DNA from 3 places in the Clostridium sp. genome. Region 1 is predicted to be linked to each of the others. Evidence: riboswitches for the same ligand, from Rfam matches in the RefSeq annotation. Region 1 holds a riboswitch; each other region holds the start of a gene.
What was found. Region 1 has a riboswitch for S-adenosylmethionine ahead of LKE46_RS00335 (ABC transporter substrate-binding protein). Riboswitches for the same ligand answer to the same signal wherever they lie in the genome.
Positions count from the first base shown of each region.

Region 1 (8,137 bases):
CAAATAGAGATATAGTATTTGAAACAGATTATAGTAAAAAAATTTCAGAAGTTATGACTAGGGAAAAATTGATAACAGCTGCCCAGGATACTACTATTGAACAAGCTAAGGAAATACTGAAAAAGTATAAAATAGAGAAATTGCCTCTGGTTGACGCTGATAACAACCTTAGAGGATTGATAACATTAAAGGACATAGAGAAAGTAAAGAGATTCCCTAGTAGTGCCAAGGATGAAAAGGGAAGGCTTCTATGTGGAGCAGCTGTTGGTGTTACAAAAGACATGATGGACAGGGTGTCTGAACTTGTTAAGGCCGGAGTTGATGTTATTACGGTTGATACGGCGCATGGACATTCAAAAGGAGTTCTGACTGCAGTAAGTTTTATAAAAGAAAAATATCCTGATCTACAAATAATTGCAGGAAATATTGCAACAGCTGGAGCTACCAGGGACTTGATTTTAGCAGGTGCAGATTCAGTAAAAGTCGGTATAGGACCGGGATCCATATGTACTACCAGAGTTGTAGCCGGAGTAGGGGTTCCCCAATTGACAGCAGTAATGGACTGTGTAGAGGAAGCCAATAAATATGATATTCCTGTTATTGCTGATGGAGGAATAAAGTATTCGGGAGATATAGTAAAGGCATTGGCTGCAGGAGCCAAGGTTACCATGATGGGGTCCATGCTTGCAGGATGTGAAGAGGCACCTGGTGAAACTGAAATATACAAAGGAAGGACTTATAAAGTTTATAGGGGAATGGGTTCGCTTTCTGCCATGGCAAGCGGAAGTAAAGACAGATATTTTCAAGAAGGAAACAAAAAATTGGTACCGGAAGGTGTGGAAGGAAGAGTTCCTTATAAAGGATATGTTGCAGATACCATATTCCAGCTGGTTGGAGGAATACGTTCCGGAATGGGATATCTGGGAGCTGCTACACTGAACGATTTATATGAGAATTCCACCTTTGTAGTACAATCTGCAGCAGGCTTGAGAGAAAGTCATCCTCATGATATATCAATGACAAAAGAGGCACCAAATTATAGTGTAAGACAGTAGCAACTAATTTTATTGGGAGGAAATTTATGGACAGGGAATTGATCATTGTAGTTGATTTTGGTGGACAGTACAATCAACTTATAGCAAGAAGAGTGAGAGAAAACAATGTCTATTGTGAAATAGTTCCATATACTTGTCCTGTAGATAAGATAAAGGAAAAGAAGCCTAAAGGAATAATATTTACAGGTGGTCCCAAAAGTGTATATGGGGAAAATGCACCAAAGATAAGTAAAGAGATTTTTGAGCTGGGAATTCCTATTCTAGGTATATGCTACGGACATCAATTTATATGTGCCAATCTGGGAGGAAAAGTTGAAAGCGCTGTAGTTAGAGAATATGGAAAAGCAGATGTAGTGCTGGACAATAATAGTATTTTGTTCAATGGAATAGATGAAAAACAGAGCTGCTGGATGAGCCATACGGATGTGGTTTCCCGTGCACCAGAGGGTTTTAAAATTTTAGCTACTACAGATGAATGTCCTGTGGCAGCTGTGGGAGATGATTCCAGAAGAATATATGGAGTTCAATTTCATCCGGAAGTACAGCATACACCTTTCGGGAAAAAGATGATTTCAAATTTCTTGTTTACAATATGCAATCTCAAGGGTGACTGGTCCATGTCATCTTTTGTAGAAGAAAAAATCAGATCCATAAGAGAAAAGGTAAAAGATAAAAAAGTCATATGTGCCATGTCGGGTGGAGTTGATTCTTCTGTAGCTGCGGTACTTGTACATAAGGCAGTAGGCAAGCAGCTTACATGTATATTTGTAGATCATGGACTTCTCAGGAAAAATGAAGGAGATCAGGTTGAAGATGTATTTAAAAAGCAGTTTGACATGAATTTCATAAGAGTAAATGCAGGAGATAGATTTTTAGGCAAACTTGCAGGTGTAGATGATCCTGAAAAAAAGAGAAAAATAATTGGAGAAGAATTCATAAGAGTATTTGAACGGGAAGCTGAAAAGCTTGGGGATATAGCTTTTCTTGTCCAAGGTACCATATATCCGGATGTTGTAGAAAGCGGACTTGGAACTTCGGCTACTATAAAGAGCCACCACAATGTAGGAGGACTTCCGGAAAATATGAATTTTGAGCTTATTGAACCTCTCAGAGAGTTGTTCAAGGATGAGGTAAGGGCAGTAGGTGAAGAACTGGGAATACCACATAAATTAGTCTGGAGACAGCCTTTTCCAGGACCAGGCCTTGCTATAAGAGTATTGGGTGCAGTTACAGAGGAAAAGCTCGAAATAACAAGAGAGGCAGATGCAATATTTAGAGAAGAAATAGCAGAGGCAGGATTGGACGAATCAATATGGCAGTATTTTGCATGCCTTCCTAATATACGTTCGGTAGGTGTCATGGGAGATGAAAGAACTTACTGCTACACTGTTGCACTCAGGGCGGTTACATCTTCTGATGCTATGACATCGGATTGGGCCAAGATACCATATGAGGTACTTGACAAAGTATCAAGAAGGATAGTAAATGAAGTTAAAGGTGTAAACAGAATTGTCTATGACATAACGAGCAAACCTCCTTCTACTATAGAGTGGGAGTAAAATAAAAGAACGTGAAATCCAAGCAAACAAAGGGTTTTACGCTCTTTTTATTTCATGCTCAAGAACCAGTTCAGCAATAAAGTCAATAAATGGCCGGTTGTCTTTGTGAGCACGCTTCAGAAGGCTAATATATTCCTGGCGCAAGATCGGAGAAATGACAGCCAGGTAAGCCATCCTGAATAAGAGTCGCATTTATAAGCAGCCTGGAAATTCGACCGTTACCATCGATAAACGTATGAATGAAAACAAAGCGCTTATGAAGTTGGGCCGCAAACTCTATGGGATGATATTTGTTACGGTCAGAAGCCGACTACTGGAATAGCTTCTTCATTTCGCTACCGCTTGTTATTCCGGTGCCATTTTCAGCACCACACCAAGGACAATCTATACTATCACGCTCTTTTCCCCCAGGATAACCGGCGTTTGATATGGTAATGGTGAAATTTTCTAGAATCATTTTTTGGCTGAAAGCCTGTGGACTTTTCCCGGATAACCGGGCAAGCTTGGAGATGCTTATTCCAAGCTTCACACATAGAATTTTCAGCTGTTCAGATACTGACATACCAACACCTCTTTCGATATTCTGGTATATTGAAATATACTACAATAACATAGAGAAGGAATCAGACAATTGGCTATAAGATACCATTTCAGTTCAGAAAATAGCATGTTATTGATGTAACCAATATAAAAGTATTGTAAAAATGTTGTTGACAAATTATCTTAAAAGTTATATCATGTAGGAAATTGAAAAAAGAAAAAACTTCTTATCAAGAGAGGCAGAGGGACTGGCCCTATGATGCCCGGCAACCTGAATAATTTTATATTCAATGGTGCCAATTCCAGCAGGAATACCTGAAAGATGAGAAACTTAAAGGATATAACTTCCTATGGTTTCTCCAGAGGAAGTTTTTTATTCGTATTAATTTGTACTGACTAGAAAAACTAGAGGTCAAATTTAATTTATTATATAGATATTTTTATATTTTATAATAGATTAAATTTGACCTTTTTTATTCAAAAAATTAATAAATAAAACTAAAGGAGTGGTAAAAATGAAATAAAAACAAATATACTTTTAACCAAAATAGTAAAAAGTATAGAAATATAATAAAAATTAACAAAATTAATTGGGAGGAATTTAATTTGAAAAGTGTGAAGAAGATAATGTCGCAAATACTAATTTTAGTATTGGTATTAGTATTTTTTATAGGATGTTCACAAAATGGACAAAATAGCCAGAACTCTAATAATAATGGTAAAAAAGAAGTCGTAAAAATAGGAATAGGCTATCAAACAGTAACATCCCAAACTTGGGGTGCATTGATAATAAAGAATAAAAAACTTTTTGAAAAATATCTTGAAGAAAAATATCCTGATAAGGACTTTGTGGTTGATTGGTTCAATGCTCAATCGGGCCCCCCTTTAACTAATAACATGGTAGCAGGCAAACTTCAATTTGCTTTTATGGGAGATATGCCAATAATTATTAATGGTGAAAAAGGTCAATCGAGTTCAAATTATAAATCCGTATTTTTAGCTTTTGATGGAAAGGGAGAAAACGGAAAAAATCAAGCTATTTTGGTTCCTAAAAATAGTAAAATAACTTCTGTTAAGGATTTATCCGGGAAAACTGTAGCAGTTCCATTGGGATCCAGTGCGCATAGACTATTGCTCAATGAATTAGACAAGAATGGTGTAACGGATAAAGTAAATATAGTAAATCAGGATCTAACTGTTGGAATGACTAATTTGGAACAGAATAAAATAGATGCCCTTGCAGTATGGGAACCATTTACCAGCCTGATAGAAAATAAAGGAATCGGGAAAGTATTGGTAGATGGCAGTGATACTAAAGTTGATTATTTAGATGGAATTGTGGCAGATAGATCATGGGTGGAAAAGAATAAAGACTATACTGTGGCATTATTGAAAGCATTAATTGAAGCACATAAATTTATAAGGGAAAATCCAGATGAAGCAGCCAAAATATTTTCTGACGAAAGTAAATATTCATTAGAGGTCACAAAAAAAATAGTGAATAACGTAAGATTCGATCCAGTTATATACGATAAAGACGTATCTACATTGGAAGGAAGTAAAGACTTTTTAGAAAAACTTGGAAAGATCAAAAATGTCGATTTAAATGAATTTGTTGATTCTCAATATATAAAGGAAGCATACAAAGATTCGAAAATCGCATATCCCAGTGAAGAAGTCTTAAAAGGAAATTGGCAGCAGGTAAAGTAAAAGGAGAAGATAATTATGAAGCAAAACACGGCTCCTTATTTAAAAATAAAAAGATATATTTATCATATAATTTCCATAGCAGTATTTATTGTTATATGGTATATATTTGTTAAATTTAATCTAAGAAAGCCATTGATGTTTGGAAATCTGCCATCTCCCTTGGAAGTTTTGAAATCAATTAAGATAGTTTTAGTAGATAAGGTATTTTATATGCATGTTCTATATAGTAGTGCAAGAGTTATATCTGGATGTATATTAGCTCTTCCTATGGGGGTAATATTTGGTCTGTTGATAGGACTGACCAATTTTGCAAAAAATTTTATTTCACCGGTCTTTGAAATGTTGAGACCTATACCTCAAATTGCATGGATACCTATAGCAATATTGATATTCCCATCGGCTGAAGGTAGTATAATTTTTATAACATTTTTAGGTGCATTTTTTCCTATATTAATTAATACTATTGCAGGAACACAACAAGTTAATTTATCTCTTATTGATGCAGCAAGAAGTATGAATGCCACTAGATGGCAATTGATTAAGTATGTTTATTTTTCAAGTTCTGTACCTAATATTTTTACAGGACTTACTTTAGGAGTAGGTAATTCATGGATGAGTGTTATAGCTGCTGAAATGATTTCTGGTAAATATGGAATTGGATATTATACTTGGACATCTTATACTTTAATGCAATATCCTGAAACTATTGTAGGAATGATAACTATCGGTATAATAGGTACCATATGTTTCTCAGCTATAAAAATATTACAGAAAAACGTATTAAAGTGGCGCAAATGATGGTGGTGATTATAAGTGATTAAAATTAAAAATGTGTCCAAGGTATACAAATCTGATAAAAATATAAAAAATAAAGAAGTTTTAGCATTGAAAGATATTAATTTAGTTATTGAGGATAATCAATTTATCTGCCTTTTAGGTCCATCGGGATGTGGAAAAAGTACATTGTTAAGGATAATTGCAGGATTGGATTTACCTACAGAAGGAACTGTTGAAATAAATAATGAAGTTATTGACAAGCCTAACAAGGATAGTTCTATGGTATTTCAAGATTATGCTTTATTTCCATGGAAAACAGTTATAGAAAATGTGGAATTTGGTTTAAAATTGAGGAAAATTCCAAAAAATGAGGCAAAGAATAAAGCCCTTAGATATCTAAAACTTGTTAATATGGAAAAATTCAAAGATGCTTATATACATCAATTATCTGGTGGAATGAAACAAAGAGTGGCGATAGCAAGAGCACTGGTTATTGAACCTGAGATACTTTTAATGGATGAGCCTTTTGGGGCATTAGATACTTTTACAAGAATGCAATTGCAGGATGAATTGATTGATATATGCAAAAAGCGGAATTTAAGTGTTGTATTTGTCACTCATGATATTGAGGAGGCTGTATATTTGGGAGATAAAATTGCAATCATGAAGTCAAATCCCGGGAACATAAATTCCTTGATGGAAATTTCACTGGATAAGCCTAGGAATAGAATTGATAATGGCTTTGTGAATTATAGAAATTCAGTATACAAAGAATTTTCTTTGGCTAAAGATATGAAACCAGAATATAGTATATAACTTTTATTAGGAGGTAAGGTAATGAGTTTTGAGAGAATAAAAGCTGATGTATGCATTGTAGGTGGTGGTAGTGCAGGAACTATCGCAGCAATTAAAGCAAAAGAAAAGAATCCGGATTCGGTTGTAATTATATTTGACAAGGGGCCAATTGAAACATCTGGAGCAATAGGAAGAGGGATGGATGCACTTAATATAGTAGCAAGTCCCGGCTATTCAACTCCAGAAGATGTAGTTGAAGCACTTACGAAAGTAACAGAAGGTATTTTGGATCAGGAACCAGCCTATGTTTTAGGACAAAAAAGTATTCAGGTTATAAAAGATTTGGAAGATTATACTGGTAGAGAGCCTGGAGATTTATTTCCTATTGATGAAAATGGAAATTATAAGACAAATTATCTTCATCCTGTAGATCATCCCCTATATCTTGCCATGGATGGAGAAGATATAAAGAGGGGTTTAGCTGAAAGGGTAAAAAAGTTAGGCGTGAAGGTATTTAACTTTACACCTGCTGTGAAACTATTTACTACAAATGGAAAAATTTCAGGCCTGCTTGCATTTAATATTCGAACGGGAAAGATCTTTGTAGTAAATACACCGGCAGTTATACTTACAGCAGGTGCAGTAGGTAAATTTGGACTTCCTAAAGATGGATACTTAAGTGGAACATATGAGTTCCCAGGAAATACTGGAGAGGGTTTTTCTCTGGCATATCGAGCGGGTGCCGAATTGGTTAATCTTGAATGTTTTCAAACCAATTTATTGATGAAAGATTATAATGGACCAGCATGTGGATATGTTGTAATACCAAGAGGTGGATATGGAGTAAATGCCCTGGGTAAGAGATATTGGACCCATGGTTATTGGTCCGGAGATATGTTCCTGGCTGTATGGCGTGAATTCTTAGAAGGCAAAGGTCCAGTATATTTAAAAATGGATCATCTGCCTAAAGAGACTATAATCGGATTAGAAAAAATTCTTTGGGGAACAGAACGAACTACTCGAGGATTATTTCATAAACAACGAGGAGAAGATTATAGGAAATGGGATTCTGTAGAGCAGGATATGGAAGAAATAACTTTATGCAGTGGTCATAGCATGTCTGGAATAAAGGTCAATAAAGATACAGAGACAAGTGTTGCTGGACTATATGCGGCTGGAGATTGTGCAGCTGTACCTCATCAATATCTTACAGGAGCATTTGTATTTGGAAGTATAGCAGGTGAAAAAGCAGTTGAATATTCCAAATTACATGAAGCTGAAAATATTGATGAAGATATAGATAATATTGTAAAAGAAATAGAATTACCGCTAAATAATGTTGAGGGATTGAATGTAGAAGATGTGGAATATAAAATTAGAGCTAGAATAAGTCAGTATTTAACACCTCCTAAGAGTGATCCTCTCATGGAAAAAATGCTTTGGTGGGTTGACAGGATAAGAAAAGAGGATATAAAAAGAATAAAAGTAAGTGATTATCATGATCTGATAAAAGTTACAGAAGTAAATAGTATTTTGGATTGTGCTGAGATGGCAGCTAAGGCTTCGTTATACAGGACTGAAAGCAGATGGGGACTTGGACATTATCGTTTGGCATATCCTAAAAGGGATCCTAATTGGGAACATAAATGGGTGGTAATACAAAAAGATTTGGAAAATAATGAAATGAGACTGTTTAAAAAA
Region 1 is NZ_JAKVOI010000001.1:45,506-53,642, forward strand. It holds gene guaB (IMP dehydrogenase) at 1-1,055, shown strand, start outside; gene guaA (glutamine-hydrolyzing GMP synthase) at 1,082-2,614, shown strand; gene LKE46_RS17640 (Fic family protein) at 2,739-2,894, opposite strand; gene LKE46_RS00330 (hypothetical protein) at 2,925-3,176, opposite strand; SAM riboswitch class I at 3,379-3,483, shown strand; gene LKE46_RS00335 (ABC transporter substrate-binding protein) at 3,770-4,864, shown strand; gene LKE46_RS00340 (ABC transporter permease) at 4,880-5,662, shown strand; gene LKE46_RS00345 (ABC transporter ATP-binding protein) at 5,678-6,457, shown strand; gene LKE46_RS00350 (fumarate reductase/succinate dehydrogenase flavoprotein subunit) at 6,479-8,137, shown strand, end outside.

Region 2 (8,849 bases), 2.7 Mb from region 1:
TATGTTTTAATAGATTTCCTTTAAATAAGCATCAGTTATTTTGGGTGCTTATTTTGCGTGGAGAAAAGTCGGGAGTGATAGGCTTGAAACGTGATGATGAATATTATACTAAGTTGTATTACAACAATTTTGAAGAATATTGCAGGAAGTGTCCTAACAGGAAAGAGAGAAGGGTATGTTCCTGCAGGTGCAGGAATAATATTTGTAAATATGCGATTGATATTGGATTAGTAGTGAGATGAGGCTTTAGATTGGTTGATGCATGTGACGAGAATGATCTAAATATTGACGGTAAAATAATTTTTGACAAACAAAAAATTAGAATTAAAAAGGGGTTACAAAAGCAGTATGGAGAAAGCATTCTATTCATGAAATAATGGTTTAATACTATTGTTGTAGACACATAAAAGAAGGTAAGATACCTAAAAGATAGACAAAAGAAAAATGTATGATTTTTGATAAAGTGGACACACAATAAAGGGATATGTTCTGATAGAATGGACACAATTAGATAAAAATAGAAGGGATTCATCCGGTATAAATAAAATAGATCGGAGATGATAAAGTGAAAGAATATATGGCAAAAGAAATGAAGCTGCTGAAAGCAAATCCTTATACTTTTAAGGTTACAAAAAATAAGCTTTATTTTACGATAGAGTTTAAAGAAACTTTTTGGACTGCTTATCAGGCCGGAAATGCTCCAAGGGAAATACTTGAAGATTTTGGATACGATTTAGAAATGTTTGGTCAGAAACAAATAGACAGCATGGTGCAGAGAATCAAAGGGCAGGCACAAAGTGGATATGGCTTTAAACAGGGTGAAAACCGTACAAGACGAAAAAGTGACAAAATAGAAAAGTTAGGTAATATCTCAGATGATACTCAAGAAACGTTAGAACGCATATGGAATGAAGTGAAATATTTGCGTCAGGAAGTAGAATTTCTAAAAAAAATTGTAAAGACAGAAAATATAGCAAAGAGGAAGCTTTCATGAGTTCGGGGTGGAAGTTTCAAGTAATACAAGAAACTTTAAGAGAAGAAAATAATCTTCTAAATGTAAGTATGCTTTGCGATATTGCAGGCGTTTCAAGATCAGGATATTATCGATGGATAAAAGCAGAAGATGTTCGTTTGGAAAAAGAAAATAAGGACAGGGAAAGCTTTGAATTAATACTAAAGGCGTATAATAAGCGTGGTTACAGTAAAGGTGCTAGAGGCATATATATGTGTATGATACATTGGAGAGATCCGGTAGTAATGAATCTAAAAAAGATTCGCCGATTAATGAATAAATATGGTCTCGTATGCCCAATACGCAAGGCAAATCCATACAGGAGAATGGCGAAGGCATTAAAAACAAATAATGTTGCAAAAAATCTATTAAATAGAGAATTTATGGAGCATGAACCCAGGAAAGTATTATTGACAGACATAACATACATACCGTATAATGGCACTTTTTGTTATCTTTCAACTATTTTAGATGCATATACAAAGCAGATTCTATCATATGCATTGAGTGATTCACTAGAAGTTGACTTTGTATTAGAGACTGTGAATAAACTTGTAAAGAACTACGGAATAGAAATTAGTACAGAGACTTTAATACATAGTGATCAGGGATGCCATTACACAAGTACAAGTTTTATACAATTGGTTAGAGATTGTAATTTAAGACAATCAATGTCAAGAAAAGCAAATTGTTGGGATAATGCTCCGCAGGAAAGTTTTTTTGGACATATGAAAGATGAGATAGACATTAGTCAGTGCAAGAAGTACAGAGAAGTTAAGGCTATTATTGATGACTGGATAGATTATTATAATAACGAGAGATATCAATGGCAGTTGGCAAAACTTTCTCCTAACGAATATTACCAGTATATAATTACTGGAATATATCCTTTAAGAAATATCATAAAGAACTAAAAGAAATATATGGCGAACGTGAGTTCCCTATTGTTTGAATTTAAAAATGTCCTTGACAAAGGGTACAGTTTACTTGGTACAATCGTTTTGGACACAGACTCTATAATAAAATCTTCTATAACTTTAGAAGGAGAATCTTTACTGGAAAAATTCTTTACATTGGAAGGCTCTTATTATATTCATGCTCATATACGAAACGAAGTTGCATGGCCAGAAGAATCAAAAAAATTGCTAAACTTGTTAATATAAAAAGAGACTATAAAGGTGTTGTCCGATAAAGACTTGATAGAGATGCTTAAAAAAAGTTATACAATGCCATACAGAACATTTTTAAGCAATTTAAAAGTTTGCTGCAGCATATTTAATAGCAAGCAGAAATTGTCCATTTCATTTCCAATTTCTGCTATGGGGACTGACCCCATGACAAAGGTTTCTATAAGATTCAGGGGAAGACAAAACAATTATACCAATTTAGGCAGAAAAGTGATGGATATATTTTTGGGCAAATTGGAGGAAAGTGCATCAGTGGAAAGGGCACCTAGATTGGAGGGCAACAATATGTTTATGATTTTGGCTCCTAAAAAGTAGTGCTTTTTAAATAGATTGGAAATTGTAATCGGGGTCTGATATTTTCAGGCTCCGATATATTTCGTGGAGGCTGCTGTAAGAAATGAAGGATTTTTAATAAGCTAGAATTTAAAATAGGGAAAATAACCACAGAATATCTTATATCATTCTGGTTATTTTCCCTATTCTTATTTCTAACTGCAATTACTTCACATTCCTGGTATTGAATAAGCTCATTTATTTTTTTAATTTAATGACTGTAATTATAAGTAAAACAATTACTATAAATATTATAGTTCCATATAAAATCATCAAGTTATCAAACATTTGACTAGATAATTTATTTTTAAATGAAGCAGTAAGCAATATAAAACATATTACAATAAGAATTAAAATATCAAAAAGAAATATTTTTTTATTCTTCATATTTTGCTCCTTCTGTATTAGGTTTATTAATTATGTGCATGAAATGCGGGAACCCCATATACAATTGATGCATCAAGGCCTCCATGATTTGAACAGTACCAAAAATATGCAGAACCTAGTCCTAAAGCTCCAGCGGCAATTATAGAAACAACAGTAAGTGGAATCCCTGCACCTGTTACGCCTAATATTCCTGCTAAAGTACCTGCTGCAGCTCCTCCACCTGCTAAATAAGCTCCTGCATCACTACATTCAGCAGGACTAAAATAGAAATCATATCCATAATATCTTTTAGTAACAACTGCATTAGGGGTAAATGTATCAGATGATTTATAAACACTTCCGGTTAACTCATTTTTTGCTAACTCTTTTGTCTTTTCATTAACACTTATATCATAAACACCAGCATTATTTTTTTTAATAGATAAGGTCTTATCTTTCACCATTTGGTTCATTTTTGAATAAACATCTTTTAATTTTTGAATTTGTTCACTCGAAAGCCCTTCATCTGCTGCTTTGATTTCATCGAAAATAACTTGAGAATCTGTAATCGTAAGGCTATTGCTTATTTTAGTTGCTAATGACTTTATTCCTTTTACTTGTAAAGTCTGTATTCCTGGGTTGGTAGTTAAATATATACCTGTACCTACTTGTCCACTTGTTTGCTTTTCTGTTAATGTGCTAGCAAAAACAGGTGTAGAACTTACTAATGTTGCACCTATACTTAAAGCTACAATTTTTTTTGAAAAAAAATTCATTTATTACATCTCCTTTTTTATTTAATAATAACATGATATCATACTATTATTAAATAAAATGTCTAATCCTACCTTAATAAAAATATTATGGAGAACCTAACTAAAAAGCAAGCATTTTTTTGTCTGAATTCTTGGGTCCATTATAGAGGACACGGATTATATTGGTGATGAACTTAACAGAAGTGATGAAGTAATTAGGTATATGGCTCTATATATTATGGGTATAATCACATTTAAAATTCTAAAACATATTATGATTTTGTAAGAATATAAGAGGAAAGGAACAATATGTATAGAAAATATCCATGTTATTATTACTATAATGTTTATCCATATCCCTGTGTATCTAACGGCCCAATATATGATCCAAATTATTTAAAATGGGTCAATAATCAATACAGATCTTCTAATGATGAAGTTGATTATAATTCAGGATTTAGTTCTTCACAATCGTCCAATAATAATGACCAAATTCAATTAAGAGATTACGGTCCACAACCTTTTGTAGTTGATATTAATAAAGCTACTAAGCAAAATAATACTTTTCGTACTGCGTTATGGACTGGAAATCACCTGCAAGTTACATTAATGAGTATCAATGTTGGTGATGATATTGGATTGGAGGTACATCCAAATGTAGATCAATTTATACGTGTTGAAGAAGGTCAGGGACTTGTTAGAATGGGAAATAGCAGCAATAATTTATATTTTCAGAAGAGAGTTGAAGATGACTTTGCAATAATGATACCTGCTGGTACATGGCATGATGTCATTAATACAGGTAATAAACCACTTAAAGTATACTCTATTTATGCACCACCTCAACATCCACGGAATACAGTTCATGTAACTAAAGCAGATGCAGAAGCTGCTGAAAAGAGTCAGAAATGATTAAAAAAAGCATATTTATAGGGCTAGAGCAAACCACTCGTTTTACGAGTGGTCATGATAATTTAAAGACTTTTTAAGATTTTAAAATTAAGTACTTCTTCTCCCTTATACGTGAGTAAGTCGAATACAAATATGTTAAATTCATCTCCTCCACTCTTTCGAATGGGAGATTTATTTTTTTACACAAAAAACTGTCGCACTAATTTTTTTCATTTACCTGTAAGTAAATCCCTGTAATTTTTCAATATCCCTGCAGGTCTTTTCTCTCCAAAAATCTTATACCTCAAATAATCATCCGTATATATGCAAAGCGGCATTAACATAAACCAAAGTAATGCATATGGTAAACATATCTGACCATATAAATTAAAAGGTACGTTACTATAATCCCATATATCAAGTCTTAACCATATGTTCAATACAATTCCCGAAATAAATTCCAATGCAAGAACTATAAAGGTTCCAAGCACACACTCCTGCCACATTTCTCTGTCGTAGAATTTTGGGTGTTCATTTAATTTCCCTATTAAGAAAGCACTTGTTCCACCTACTACCAACATACTTATATGTGTCCAGCCACGCCATAAACCTTCAAGGACCATATACAAAGCACCCATTATAAATATTAAAAGCAAATCTTTATATATCCTATTTTTTAATTTGTTGGAACTGCTGTATTCCATAGTACCTTTTCTACCTCCATTAGATAGGATTGACCTGGTTCACTTTTTATATTATTCAATTTTGTCTGTTAATATTCTTTTGGTTTAGTAGTGGACTGCTATTCAAGCATCAAATCTGCTACCAGTACACCTGTAATTTGAGATGTAGTATTTCTGACGGGAACTGCTATTGTTATAATATAGTCATTGGTATCTACGGATACATAAGGTTTGGAGGCATAATTTTCTCCCTTTACGGCTGCCTGGAAATATGGCCTGTGGGAGAAGTTCTCGTATACTTCTTTCTCGTCATAATCCAAAGAAATAGCCTTTCTTAATCCATCCTTCTGCACTAATCCAAAAAGTTGAAAATGTGGATATTTGACTATATTTTCTTTTAGTATTTTGGTGCAGACTTTATAATCCATTGTAGAAAGTCCATTGCATTTTGCTACATCTTGCAAAATTTTAAATCCCTTTTGTATGTGTTTTTTTGTTTCCTCTGTAAGTTTGTAGTCTTTAGCAAAAGAATCTATTTTGTTTTTTACTTTCTTGTTCATATCTTCCAAATTTGAAATTGAATTGAATATATTTTTTATAGCTGAAGATTGTTCATCGGATGCAGATGCAACTTCTTGGGTGGAGGAAGTAGTGCTTTCAGATATAAAAGATATTTTTTTAATTATATTTTGTATATCAATTATATTTTTATTTTGAACATTTATGTCATTAGTTATGTTCTTTATAGATTTAAGAGTATTATAGCTTTCCGATTGAGTATTTTTTAAATTATCTTTAATTGTTTTTGAAAACTGGATATTCTCATTTATACTTTTAACTTCCTTGTTCATGTCAACTGATATACTTGAAATTTCATCTTTTATATTATCTACTATGCTTTGAATTTCACTGGCTTGTTCAGATGAACTTTTGGCAAGCTTTCTTATTTCATTTGCTACTACGGCAAAGCCAGATCCGGATTCTTTGGCCCTTGCAGCCTCTACAGATGCATTTAATGAAAGTAGATTAGTGCTTTTGCTTATTTGATTTACTGTATCCGCTATAGTTTGAATTTTAAAAGCCCTTTCATATAAAGTATTTATTTTAGATGCCAATTTATTGTTAAAAGATGCTGATTCATTCATTTTTTCTACAAGTTCATTATAAATTTTATTATTATCCTCTATAGAAGATATCATGGAAGATGCTATGCCGTGGATCGATTCCCCATTTGACACCATATCTGAGTAATCTTTTCCGATGTCATCAAAAAGTTTTTTAGTTTCAAGTATATAGTTGGTCTGTTCTGTCATATCTGAAGAAATCTTGCTTATAGCCGCACAAGTTTCAGTTGTAGATGATTTTATTTTGTTCCCATTGTCATTCAAGTTGTGACAATAATTTATCAATTTATCCGTCATTATAGTAGTTTCGTTTATAAATTTTCTTGTATTAAAAACGATACTATTTAAATTGGAACATAATTTTTTAAATACACCTTTATTATCAACATTTAATTTTTCAGTTAGGTTTCCTTCCGCAATCTTATAGGAAGAATTGTTAATTTCGTCTAAAAATTTAGATGTTTTATCTATCAGTATACTGTAGAGTATCAGGCTTATTAGTATAAGTATGATGTTGTTGAGTAATAAAATATTTCTGGACAAAATATTTTTGAATATAAAAAAGAGTATTAATGCAATAATTATATAAATTAGTGGTATTAGTAATTTATATTTTTTCATAATAGAATCTCCCCCTTTTACAAAATAAAAACTTCCTACAGAGAACACTGTAAGAAGTTCATATGTCTTAGTGTTTCTCATCTTCAGGTTTTACCTTCTGGAATTAGCACCGTTGAACATAAATGTTCAGGTTGCCGGACATCATAGGGCCAGTCCCTTAGTCACTCTTGATAAGAATTTACATATTTAAATTTTAATAAAATTATACTAATATTTATATGAGTTACATAATATATCCTATCTTCTTATTTGTCAAGCATTTTAGCTGTTTTGGGAAACTATTTTACAAAAAACATGCAGAGGTGTCATCTGCTGAATAATTTCAGATGTTTTCTAGCTTTGAGTACATAAATTTAAGAATAAATTTGTACTATTGTATTTTATTATAAAGAGTATTAAAATATAATTATAGAAGATTACATAATCATATAAATGTATATCTTTTAAAACCATCATAAAGTAAACGTATGTTTATGATGATTTTATCACAGGCATATGTTGATAAGAGAGGGGCTGGAAATATGAAAATAACGGTAAAGGGAAAAAATATTTCAGTGACTGATGCATTGAAGAATACAGTGGACAAAAAGCTTTCAAGACTTGACAAGTATTTCAACCCTAATGTAGAGGCACATGTTACATTAAGTGTGCAGAAGAATTCCCAGATTGTTGAAGTTATTATACCATTTGAGGGAGTTATACTCAGGGGTGAAGAAAGAAATAATGACATGTATGCTTCAATTGACTTAGTTGTGGATAAATTAGAAGGACAGATAAGGAAACAGAAAACTAAGTTACTAAAAAGGCAACGTTCTTCAGAGTCATTAAGGTTCCAGTTCATACCAGACCAGCGTGAAGATGAAAAAGAAGACAATAAGATAGTTAAAACTAAAAGGTTTGCAGTAAAACCAATGTCTGCGGAGGAAGCAGTTCTTCAAATGGAGCTTCTAGGTCACAATTTCTTTGTGTATCAGGCTGCTGAAAGTGGAGAAGTAAATGTAGTTTATAAAAGGAAAGATGGAGACTATGGGCTTATTGAGCCTGAATTTTAAAAGATATTTATTAGAGGAAGTTTAAAAACTTCCTCTCTTGTTTTTATATATTAAACTAAAGTAAACTATTTTTTTATTAGTTGAATGCCATATAATTAGATGATATAATTTATAAAGTATATATCTTTATATAAAATTTGATGTGAGGATGAAAATAATGAAACTTTTTCAAAAAATATTTGGCTCATATAGTGAGAAGGAAGTAAAAAGAATTATTCCAATAGTAGATAATATAGATAAATTGGATAATGACATGCAGAAACTGGGAGATGACCAGTTGAGGGCTAAAACCGACGAATTTAAAGAAAGGCTTAAAAATGGAGAAACTTTGGATTCGCTGCTGCCTGAAGCTTTTGCAGTAGTCAGGGAAACTGCATCCAGGACTGTAGAATTGAAGCATTACAGGGAACAGTTAATAGGTGGAGTTGTGCTCCATCAAGGTAGAATAGCCGAAATGAAAACTGGTGAAGGTAAGACATTGGTTGCCACCGCACCAGCTTATTTGAATGCCCTTACAGGTTTGGGAGTCCATATAGTCACAGTAAATGATTATCTGGCAAAAAGAGATAGGGATTCGATGGCTCCTATATATGAATTTCTTGGACTTAAGGTTGGAGTCATACTTCATGATATGGATCAGGCTCAGAGACAGGAAGCCTACAATTGTGATATAACTTATGGGACCAACAGTGAATTTGGATTCGACTACCTTAGAGACAATATGGTTGTATACAAGGAGGAGAGAGTTCAAAGAAAATTGAATTTTGCCATAGTTGATGAGGTGGATTCAATTTTGATTGATGAGGCTAGAACACCTCTCATAAT
Region 2 is NZ_JAKVOI010000001.1:2,753,789-2,762,637, reverse strand. It holds gene LKE46_RS13530 (hypothetical protein) at 97-231, shown strand; gene LKE46_RS13525 (HTH domain-containing protein) at 578-994, shown strand; gene LKE46_RS13520 (IS3 family transposase) at 991-1,926, shown strand; gene LKE46_RS13515 (translation initiation factor IF-3 C-terminal domain-containing protein) at 2,191-2,514, shown strand; gene LKE46_RS13510 (hypothetical protein) at 2,946-3,674, opposite strand; gene LKE46_RS13505 (cupin domain-containing protein) at 3,963-4,565, shown strand; gene LKE46_RS13500 (putative ABC transporter permease) at 4,775-5,248, opposite strand; gene LKE46_RS13495 (methyl-accepting chemotaxis protein) at 5,347-6,972, opposite strand; SAM riboswitch class I at 7,047-7,149, opposite strand; gene hpf (ribosome hibernation-promoting factor, HPF/YfiA family) at 7,494-8,024, shown strand; gene secA (preprotein translocase subunit SecA) at 8,182-8,849, shown strand, end outside.
Region 2: linked by a shared signal. The riboswitch ahead of LKE46_RS13495 (methyl-accepting chemotaxis protein) and the one ahead of LKE46_RS00335 (ABC transporter substrate-binding protein) in region 1 are both predicted to bind S-adenosylmethionine.

Region 3 (8,849 bases), 790 kb from region 1:
AAAAAAGCCAAGTATAACTGCAGCCAGGATATACAAAAAGCTGGTGGCGTACAAGCTGAAGACAGCAACAATCAGAAAAGAACCTGCACTTGCCCCAATACCTTTTATGACCACTATTTCTATAGGATCTTTTACCGACAGCATTTTGGTACAGTTGTTTTCGAATCCCCAGCAGATACATCCAGATATAATGAACAGGGAACCAATGGAAAGGGAAAAACTTGCAGAGTCCTGTAATGATAAAATAATGCAGGAAATTGTTATAAGTACAATTGCCAGGAACAGCCTTCTGCCGATATGTTCTTTGAAGATAATAAAAGCAATCAGGGAGGTAGCTGCAATTTCAAAATTGCTTAATAATGAAGCATCTGAAGAAGTGGTAAAAGTTAACCCAACCATTAAAAGAATTGGGGCAGCTATGTCTAGAACAATCATTCCAATTATAAAAGGAAGGCCATTTTTTGTAAGCCTTTTTTCTGCTCTTTTTGAGCCGTTTCTGCAATTGATTAAGTTGAATAGAAGCATACCTACTCCTGCACCAAGATAAAGAAGTGCGGACATCAGTGTTGGATTTATTCCTTTCAGCAGTATTTTTGATATAGGAAGACTGATTGCATATAATAATGCAGAAAGTATTGCACATAAAATTGAATTGTATTGATTTATATTCATTTTCATTACTCCAATGGTACTTATTTCATAAATTGGTCTATTGCTCTGTTTAAATCTTCAAGAGTTTTTTTATCATCTTCTTCTATTGCCTTTACCACACAGTGATTTATATGATCCTGAAGAATTATTTTACCGGTATTATTAATAGCATTTCTTACGGCTGCAATCTGAATCAGGATTTCACTGCAGTCACGTCCGTCTTCAACCATTCTTTTTACGGACTGCAAGTGCCCTATAGTCCTTGAAAGTCGATTTATAACAGCTTTTGTATTTTCATGTTTATGATCTTTAGTCATCTGTAACTCCTCCTTCAATATCCCATATAGGGGGATATTGAAAAGTATAGCACTATTTACGCTGTTCTTCAATACAAAGTATATAGTGTTGATTGAAATATTTTTTGATGTTACCATAGTACCAATGGATATCATTTACAGGTGAGTTTATAAAAATATTAATATTAAGAAAGAGTGAGGGTTGCATGAATAAGAAATATGTTTTAGGAATAGACTTGGGTGGAACTAAAATAAGTGGGGCACTTTCAGATATAAGTGGCAGTATATTGTATAAATATACTGTCCCTACCGATGCATTCAGGGGAGAAGAAAAAGTACTGGAAAAGATAATAGAAGTAATAGAAAAAGTTTTAGCAAGTGACGATAAAAGCATTGAAGATATTGAGGCCATCGGAATTGGTTCGCCCGGGCCGTTGGATGCTAAAAATGGAATAATAATAACGACGCCAAATCTTCCTTTCAGAAATTTTAAATTGGTGGATCCAATAAAGAAGAAATTTGGAATTCCAGTATACCTGGACAATGATGCAAATGTAGGTGCCATTGGAGAATTCATGTTTGGAGCAGGAAAGGGAACAAAAAATATGATTTTTATTACAGTCAGCACGGGAATTGGAGGCGGAGCGATAATTAATGGACAAATTTACAGGGGGAATACCTGCAATGCCCTTGAAATCGGGCATATGACGCTGGAGAAAAATGGTCCCAGATGTAATTGTGGAAATTATGGCTGTGCAGAAGCACTCGCATCGGGTACTGCAATAGGGAAAAAAGGAGAACAGGCTGTTCTGAATAAGGAATATACAGCTTTAAAGAAACACAATAAGGTAACTTCCTATGAGGTGTTTGAGGAAGCAAAAAAGGGAGATAAAATTGCTTGTGAAATATTGAATGAAAGCCTTGAATATCTTGGAATATGCGTAGCCAATGTCATAACCAGCTTTGATCCTGAAATGGTAGTTATTGGAGGGGGAGTTTCAAAAGGGGGAAATATCGTACTGAAGAAAATACAACAGGTAGTAAATAGGAGATGCTTTGCTGCAATGGCAAAGTCATGCAGAATTGTGAAAGCAGAACTTGGAACGGATGCAGGTGTAATGGGTGCTGCAGCACTTGCTGTGCTTCAAACTAAAATACAATAATTACCCAAATAGGCAAATTCATTCTTGACAGTTATATTTAAATTAAGTATCATGTAAATAATAATCAAATATGAATCTTATCAAGAGAGGTGGAGGGACTGGCCCTATGATACCCGGCAACCTGAATATATTGTTCAATGGTGCTAATTCCAGCAGGTTAAACCTGGAAGATGAGAAACTTTGAAAAAATTGGTCTTATAGTTTCTCTGTAAGATTTTTTTATTTTTGATTGACTAGAAAACTAGAGGTCAAATTCTACTTGATATGTTGAATGTATCTAATGTATCTTTGGAGGATTTGGCTTTTTGTTTTTTGTAGATAAGCTTTAACTTTTATAAATAAAGTTTATGAATAAATGATTTTACTGTAAAATAAGTTATTGTTGGTTTATATTTCTAGAAAAATTATAAGATTGGGATGTCGATATGGGAGGATATAAATTAAAGAGGAATTTAAAAAATCGTCATATTCAGATGATTGCTATTGGTGGAGCCATAGGAGTAGGGTTATTTTATGGCTCGGCAGATGCCATAAGTATGGGTGGCCCGTCTATTATATTAGCATATTTGACTGGCGGTTTGTTTGTTTTTATAATTATGAGGGCATTGGGAGAGCTTTCTGTAGATGATCCAAATTCAGGTTCATTTAGTGCTTATGCAACTAAATATTTAGGGGATTTCGCTGGATTTTTTTCAGGATGGACTTATTGGCTTCAAGGTGTTACAACTGTAATGGCCGAGCTTACGGCAGTTGGTATATATGTACAGTTTTGGCTGCCGGATTTTCCGAGGTGGATTTCCGCCCTAGTATTTTTATTGGTTTTAGTTTTAATTAATATAATTGGAGTGAAAGCTTATGGTGAGTTTGAATTTTGGCTGGCACTCATTAAAGTTGTGTGTATTATTTGCATGATTATTTTTGGACTTTTTATGATAGTATTTGGCTTTGGAAATAAAGGACATGCCATTGGATTTTCAAATTTATGGATGAATGGAGGTTTTTTCCCTAATGGGATCAGAGGATTTTTATTGTCATTCATCTTTGTTACTTTTGCGTTTGGTGGAGTGGAACTTATTGGTATAACTGCTGGTGAAGCAGAAAATCCTGAAAAATCCATACCCAAAGCAATCAATAATGTATTTTGGCGTATACTTATTTTTTATGTTGGCTCTATGTTGGTTATGTTAAGCCTTTATTCATGGAGTAAAATTGGAATTAAAGGAAGCCCTTTTGTATTAGTCTTCGATAAAGTTGGAATTCCGGCAGCGGCATCAATTATTAATTTTGTGGTTTTGACAGCTGCATTATCAGGTATGAACAGTGCATTATTTGTTGAAGGGAGAATGCTTTATAGTTTGGCTTTGAACAATAATGCTCCGGGTATATTTCGTAAAATCAGCAAATCAGGAATACCATATGTAGGAATTCTATTTAGTACAGCTATAGCTATGATTGCAATATTTTTAAATTATTTATTACCCTTCAAAGTTTTTAATTATATATCATCGGTAACAGTTATAGCAATTATAACTGCATGGATAACTATACTTTTAGTACAATTAAAATTCAGAAAATATAAGAGTTCCTTAGGACAAAAAGTAAAATTTAAAATGCCATTTTATCCGGTACTTACGTATACAGCTATTATATACTTGTTATTGATCGTTGCTTTACTATTTGTTTTACCGAGTACGAGAATATCCATATATGTAGTACCTGTGTGGATAGCAATTCTATTGACCATGTATAAAATATTAATTAAAAATAGATGATTTGTAAAAGGTAAGAAAGTTTAATAATAAGACCTCATGCTGTTGATAAGTATATTTTATCAACAGCATTGAGGTCTTTGATTTATAGGAAAGTATATTTAGTTGCCTGCAGGGTAGCAAATTCCCGGCACGATAATTGGGATAAATCATATACGCACCGTTGGCTCAAGTATCGTCAATGTATTTTCATAAGTATTAAGGTTGGCTTCGGCGCCTATAGGTATAGCCATCTTGTATGTGCCATGCCCAGATGCTAAGTTTGTCATAAGAGGTTTGTTCATCGGCATTATAACATCATTAATTAAATCTTCATATGACTTACCGTATGAATCATCACAATTTGTGCATTCTCCCATAAGGATACCTGCACAGTCACTGAGCTTGCCGGCCAATATTAGCCGGTTTATATGCCTGTAGACTGTATTAATGGGCTCGTGTACTTCTTCGATTAAGAGTATTTTCCCTCTGGTATCAACTTCAAATGGAGTGCCGAGGTTATCTGCAAAAGATGTAAGGTTGCCTCCAACTATAGGGCCTGTAACATTTCCAGGAATCCTGCTTATTAATGGCATTCCGGGAGGATTTTCAAGTTGCCTTGGCGAGGTAAGTGTAGATGTAGCAGTGAAAAACTGATTCATGTTGTATGCAGGGGCAGTCGGTTTAAAGTCTATTAAAAGAAGGCTGTGAAAAGTAATTAAATTAGCCCATATATACAAAACATTTAATAAAATTGTTATGTCGCTGTACCCTGTGATAATTTTAGGATTCTGTGTAATAACAGGATAATCAAGATACGGTATAATACCCGCAACACCTACTCCACCTCTTGAAGGTATAATAGCCTTCACATCAGGATTTTCGAACATTTCCATCAGATCAGAGGCCCTCTGTTGTTCTGTGGCTGCAACGTATCCATCATAAGAATATACATAATTTCCTAATACTATATTAAAGCCCATGTTTCTAAGAGTCTGTATACGAGCATTGATGATATCGGCAGATAATGGACTTCCTAAAGTAACTATTCCGATTGTATCTCCTGCACGTAAAATTTGCGGCCTTATTGCCATACTCCTTCACCTTCTAAATACCTTAATAGTATTATAATATTACAAATTCCATAAAAGTTGATTATTACTTAGAGTGGGGCTTACATTAAGCTTGTATTAAGGTTGTCTCTATATAATTACTTGATATAAATAGTAATTTCGATTTGAAATGATTTATGAAACTAAATATCAAGGAGGAATTTATGATGAGATGGCTTTCAAACTTAAAAATTCTAAAGAAATTAATGATGGGATTTATTATAACAGCGCTTTTTACTTGTGTAATTGGTGTTACATCTCTTTCAAGGATGAAAGATATATATTCCAGTTTGAACATCACATATAATAAAGATCTAAAAGGAAGCAACGACCTGCAGCAGTTGAAGACGAATTTGATGGCAATCAGGGGAGATATGCTTATTGTCATGGATAAATCCCAGAGGAATATGGTCAAGAACATGAATTCGGAAATTAACAGTTTATCCAGTAAAAATGAAAAACTAATATCTGAATACAAGTCGACTATCATTGTTGATGATGATAAAAAGTTATTTGCCCAGTTTGAACAGTATTTGAAAAATTGGACGAATTATAGAAAGGAGTTTCTGGAATTTGTCCAACAAGGTAATTATACTGCAGCAAAAAGTGAATTTATAAAAACTGAGGAATCCAGAACTCAAATGATATCCACGCTTGATAAAGCCATAAATTTGAGCATGAAACTGGCGCAAAGCAATTATGAAGATAGGACTCTTCAGTATAAACATTCCTATGTATATATAATTTCAACAATTTTAATATGTTTTATTTTATCGATTTTATTGGGAGTCATTATCTCGAATGATGTCAACAATCCATTAAAAAAAATAGAAGAATTTGCGGGTAAATTGGAAAAATTTGATTTTTCTTCATCTATAAATCTGTCTAGAAAAGATGAACTTGGTATAACAGCTTCAGGGCTTAATGTAGCAAGAAAGAACGTGGCGCAGTTTATTGAAGTAATATCAAACAATATAGACAATATGAACAGTTCAAGTGATGAATTGTTTTCCATATCCGAGAATCTTTTGTCAAAAACAAATGATATGAGCAGTTCGGTTAAAATTGTTTCCGAGGTAATTCAAAGAACCAATGTCACCACCGAAGAAATAACGGCATCAATTGAGGAAGTTGATTCAAGCATAAATGAACTGTCGCAAAAAGCTGTGGATGGAAATAATAATGCAAACGCATTCCAAAAAAGAGCAATTGATGTACAGAACAGAGGGAAAAGAGCTTTGGATACTACGGATAAGTTATATAATGAGAAAAAACAGAATATGGTCCAGTCAATTAAGGATGGACAGGTAGTAGAAAATGTCAAGGTAATGGCCAATACTATTGCAAACATAGCTGAACAGACCAATTTACTTGCCCTAAATGCGGCTATAGAATCAGCACGTGCAGGAGAGAATGGGAAGGGATTTGCTGTTGTTGCAGAAGAAGTGAGAAATCTTGCAGAACAGTCCTCTGATTCTGTTGCCAAAATTCAGGATACTATTGAAAAAGTACAGCAGGCATTCAACAATCTTTCCATAAGCGGTAATGAGGTTTTAAATTTTATGAATAACAAAGTCAATCCCCAATTCGAGATGTTCGGGAATATGGGTAAAAAATATTATGAGGATGCAGATTTTGTCAGCAAGATGTCTGAGGAGATAGCCTCAATGTCCGAAGAGTTAACTGCTACTGTAGGACAGGTGAGTGAAACAGTTCAGAGTATGTCGGGAGACGTACAGAGATCTTCAGAAAGTGCTGAATTGATAAAAAGGAATATTGAAGAAAATGTGAGAGCTGCTGAAAAGGTAAAGTTGTCGGCTCAAAATCAAATTCAGTTGTCACAAAAATTAAACAGTATGATAAAGAATTTCAGAATTTAGTATGAATTTATTACTATTACGTGTATTTTGACAGCATCCGTGATAAAATTTATTATATAAGTATATTTACAGAAAGAAGGAGAACAAATGAAAAATCCTGTAGTTACAATTGAAATGGAAAATGAACAGGTGATAAAAATAGAACTTTATCCGGATATTGCACCTAATACAGTAAATAATTTCATATCATTGATAGAAAGAGGATTTTATAATGGAACAATTTTTCACAGGGTAATACCGGGCTTCATGATTCAGGGAGGAGATCCGGAGGGTACTGGAACCGGCGGACCGGGATATTCAATTAAAGGTGAATTTTCGTCTAATAATTTTGAAAACAACCTGAAGCATGAAAGAGGAGTGATATCCATGGCAAGGACTATGGTACCTGATTCTGCCGGATCACAGTTTTTTATAATGACGGATGATGCACCTCATCTTGATGGTCAGTATGCTGCCTTTGGAAAAGTTGTAGATGGAATTGAGGAGATAGATAGAATAGTATCACAAAAAAGAGATTTCAATGATAAACCACGTGAGGATCAAAGGATGAAAAATGTGACTGTAGAGACTTTTGACGAAGAATATGCTAAACCACAAAAAATAATATAAAGGATGTGTGAATATGCTTGATGGTAAAAAAATAGTAGTTGGTATTACTGGATGCAGCATGGCAATACATGCTCTGGATTTAATTGCTGAACTGAAAAAACTTCATGCAGATGTATATGCTGTCATGACTCGAAATTCTACTAACTTTGTAACTCCGCTTATGGTGCAGAGAAGTGTTGATCATCCTATTGAAATTGAAGCATTTGATCTGCCTAAATCATGGGAGAAGGGTCATAAGTCCCTTTCGCAGGATACGGATCTACTCCTGATTGCACCTGCTTCTGCAGATATTTTGGGAAAAGCAGCTAACGGAATTGCGGATGATTTGCTGTCGACAACTATTATGTCGATGCGTGGCCCTAAAATCATAGCTACACATATCAACGACAAGATGTATAACAGCCCAAGTGTACAGCGCAACGTGAAGACCCTCAAAGGTGATGGCTTTACCTTCGTAAATAATGGAAACGGTGAACATCCTTCGCGTTTTCCATCTGTTGATCAGATAGTTGGTACAGTACTTCGGGTTTTAAATGCTGAATAATCATTACAAATACAAGTCAACCACCCTGAATGTTTTCAAAGTGGTTGACTTATTATATAAGGTTAAGTGGTTAAACTTGTATTGCTCTGGGTTTTATAAAAAAAGATATAACAACTGAAAGAATAAATCCTGTAATCATAGGTACAACCCATCCCATACCAAGATTAAAAAATGGGATATAGGTTCCGTAGAAATTTAAAATATGCTGTATAAAAGGGGAAGCTTTAACTGCAGCCGGCAGGGCGTTCATACAGTCGGCTACGCTTGCTAAAAGTGTGAACAAGGTGGTGAGTGCGTATACGCACTGGCGATTCTTGAAAAATTGAGAAAGCAAACCAAGTATGATCAATGCAATAGCTAATGGATATAGAAGCATTAATACGGGAATTGAAAGCAGAATTATCTGTGTTAGTCCGATATTAGCTATAAGACAGGCTAATATTGTAAAGAGAACTACATAGCCCCTGTAGCTGAAAATTCTTGGAAACAACTCGCAAAATGTTTCAGAACAGGCTGTTATAAGTCCAATTGCAGTCTTTAGACAGGCTACTGTTACAATTATTGCAAGCAGAATGCCGCCTCCGGAGCTGAAATAGTAATTTGCAATTTGAGCCAGTGCAATTCCACCATTTTCAGAAATGGAGAACTTTCCGACACTTGTTGCACCTATATATGCTAAAAATCCATAAATTAGTCCCATTAATAAAATAGTAATTATACCCGATTTAATTGTTCCAACAGCAATTCCACTGGGACTTTTAACCCCAAGTTCTCTCAAGGTTCTTACGACTATAATTCCAAAAGCAAGGGAAGCCAGTGCGTCCATGGTGTTGTATCCTTCCAGGA
Region 3 is NZ_JAKVOI010000001.1:834,809-843,657, forward strand. It holds gene LKE46_RS04335 (DMT family transporter) at 1-672, opposite strand, end outside; gene LKE46_RS04340 (metal-sensing transcriptional repressor) at 693-968, opposite strand; gene LKE46_RS04345 (ROK family protein) at 1,154-2,110, shown strand; SAM riboswitch class I at 2,185-2,287, shown strand; gene LKE46_RS04350 (amino acid permease) at 2,536-3,882, shown strand; gene LKE46_RS04355 (S66 peptidase family protein) at 4,029-4,952, opposite strand; gene LKE46_RS04360 (methyl-accepting chemotaxis protein) at 5,135-6,850, shown strand; gene LKE46_RS04365 (peptidylprolyl isomerase) at 6,938-7,459, shown strand; gene LKE46_RS04370 (flavoprotein) at 7,473-8,003, shown strand; gene brnQ (branched-chain amino acid transport system II carrier protein) at 8,074-8,849, opposite strand, start outside.
Region 3: linked by a shared signal. The riboswitch ahead of LKE46_RS04350 (amino acid permease) and the one ahead of LKE46_RS00335 (ABC transporter substrate-binding protein) in region 1 are both predicted to bind S-adenosylmethionine.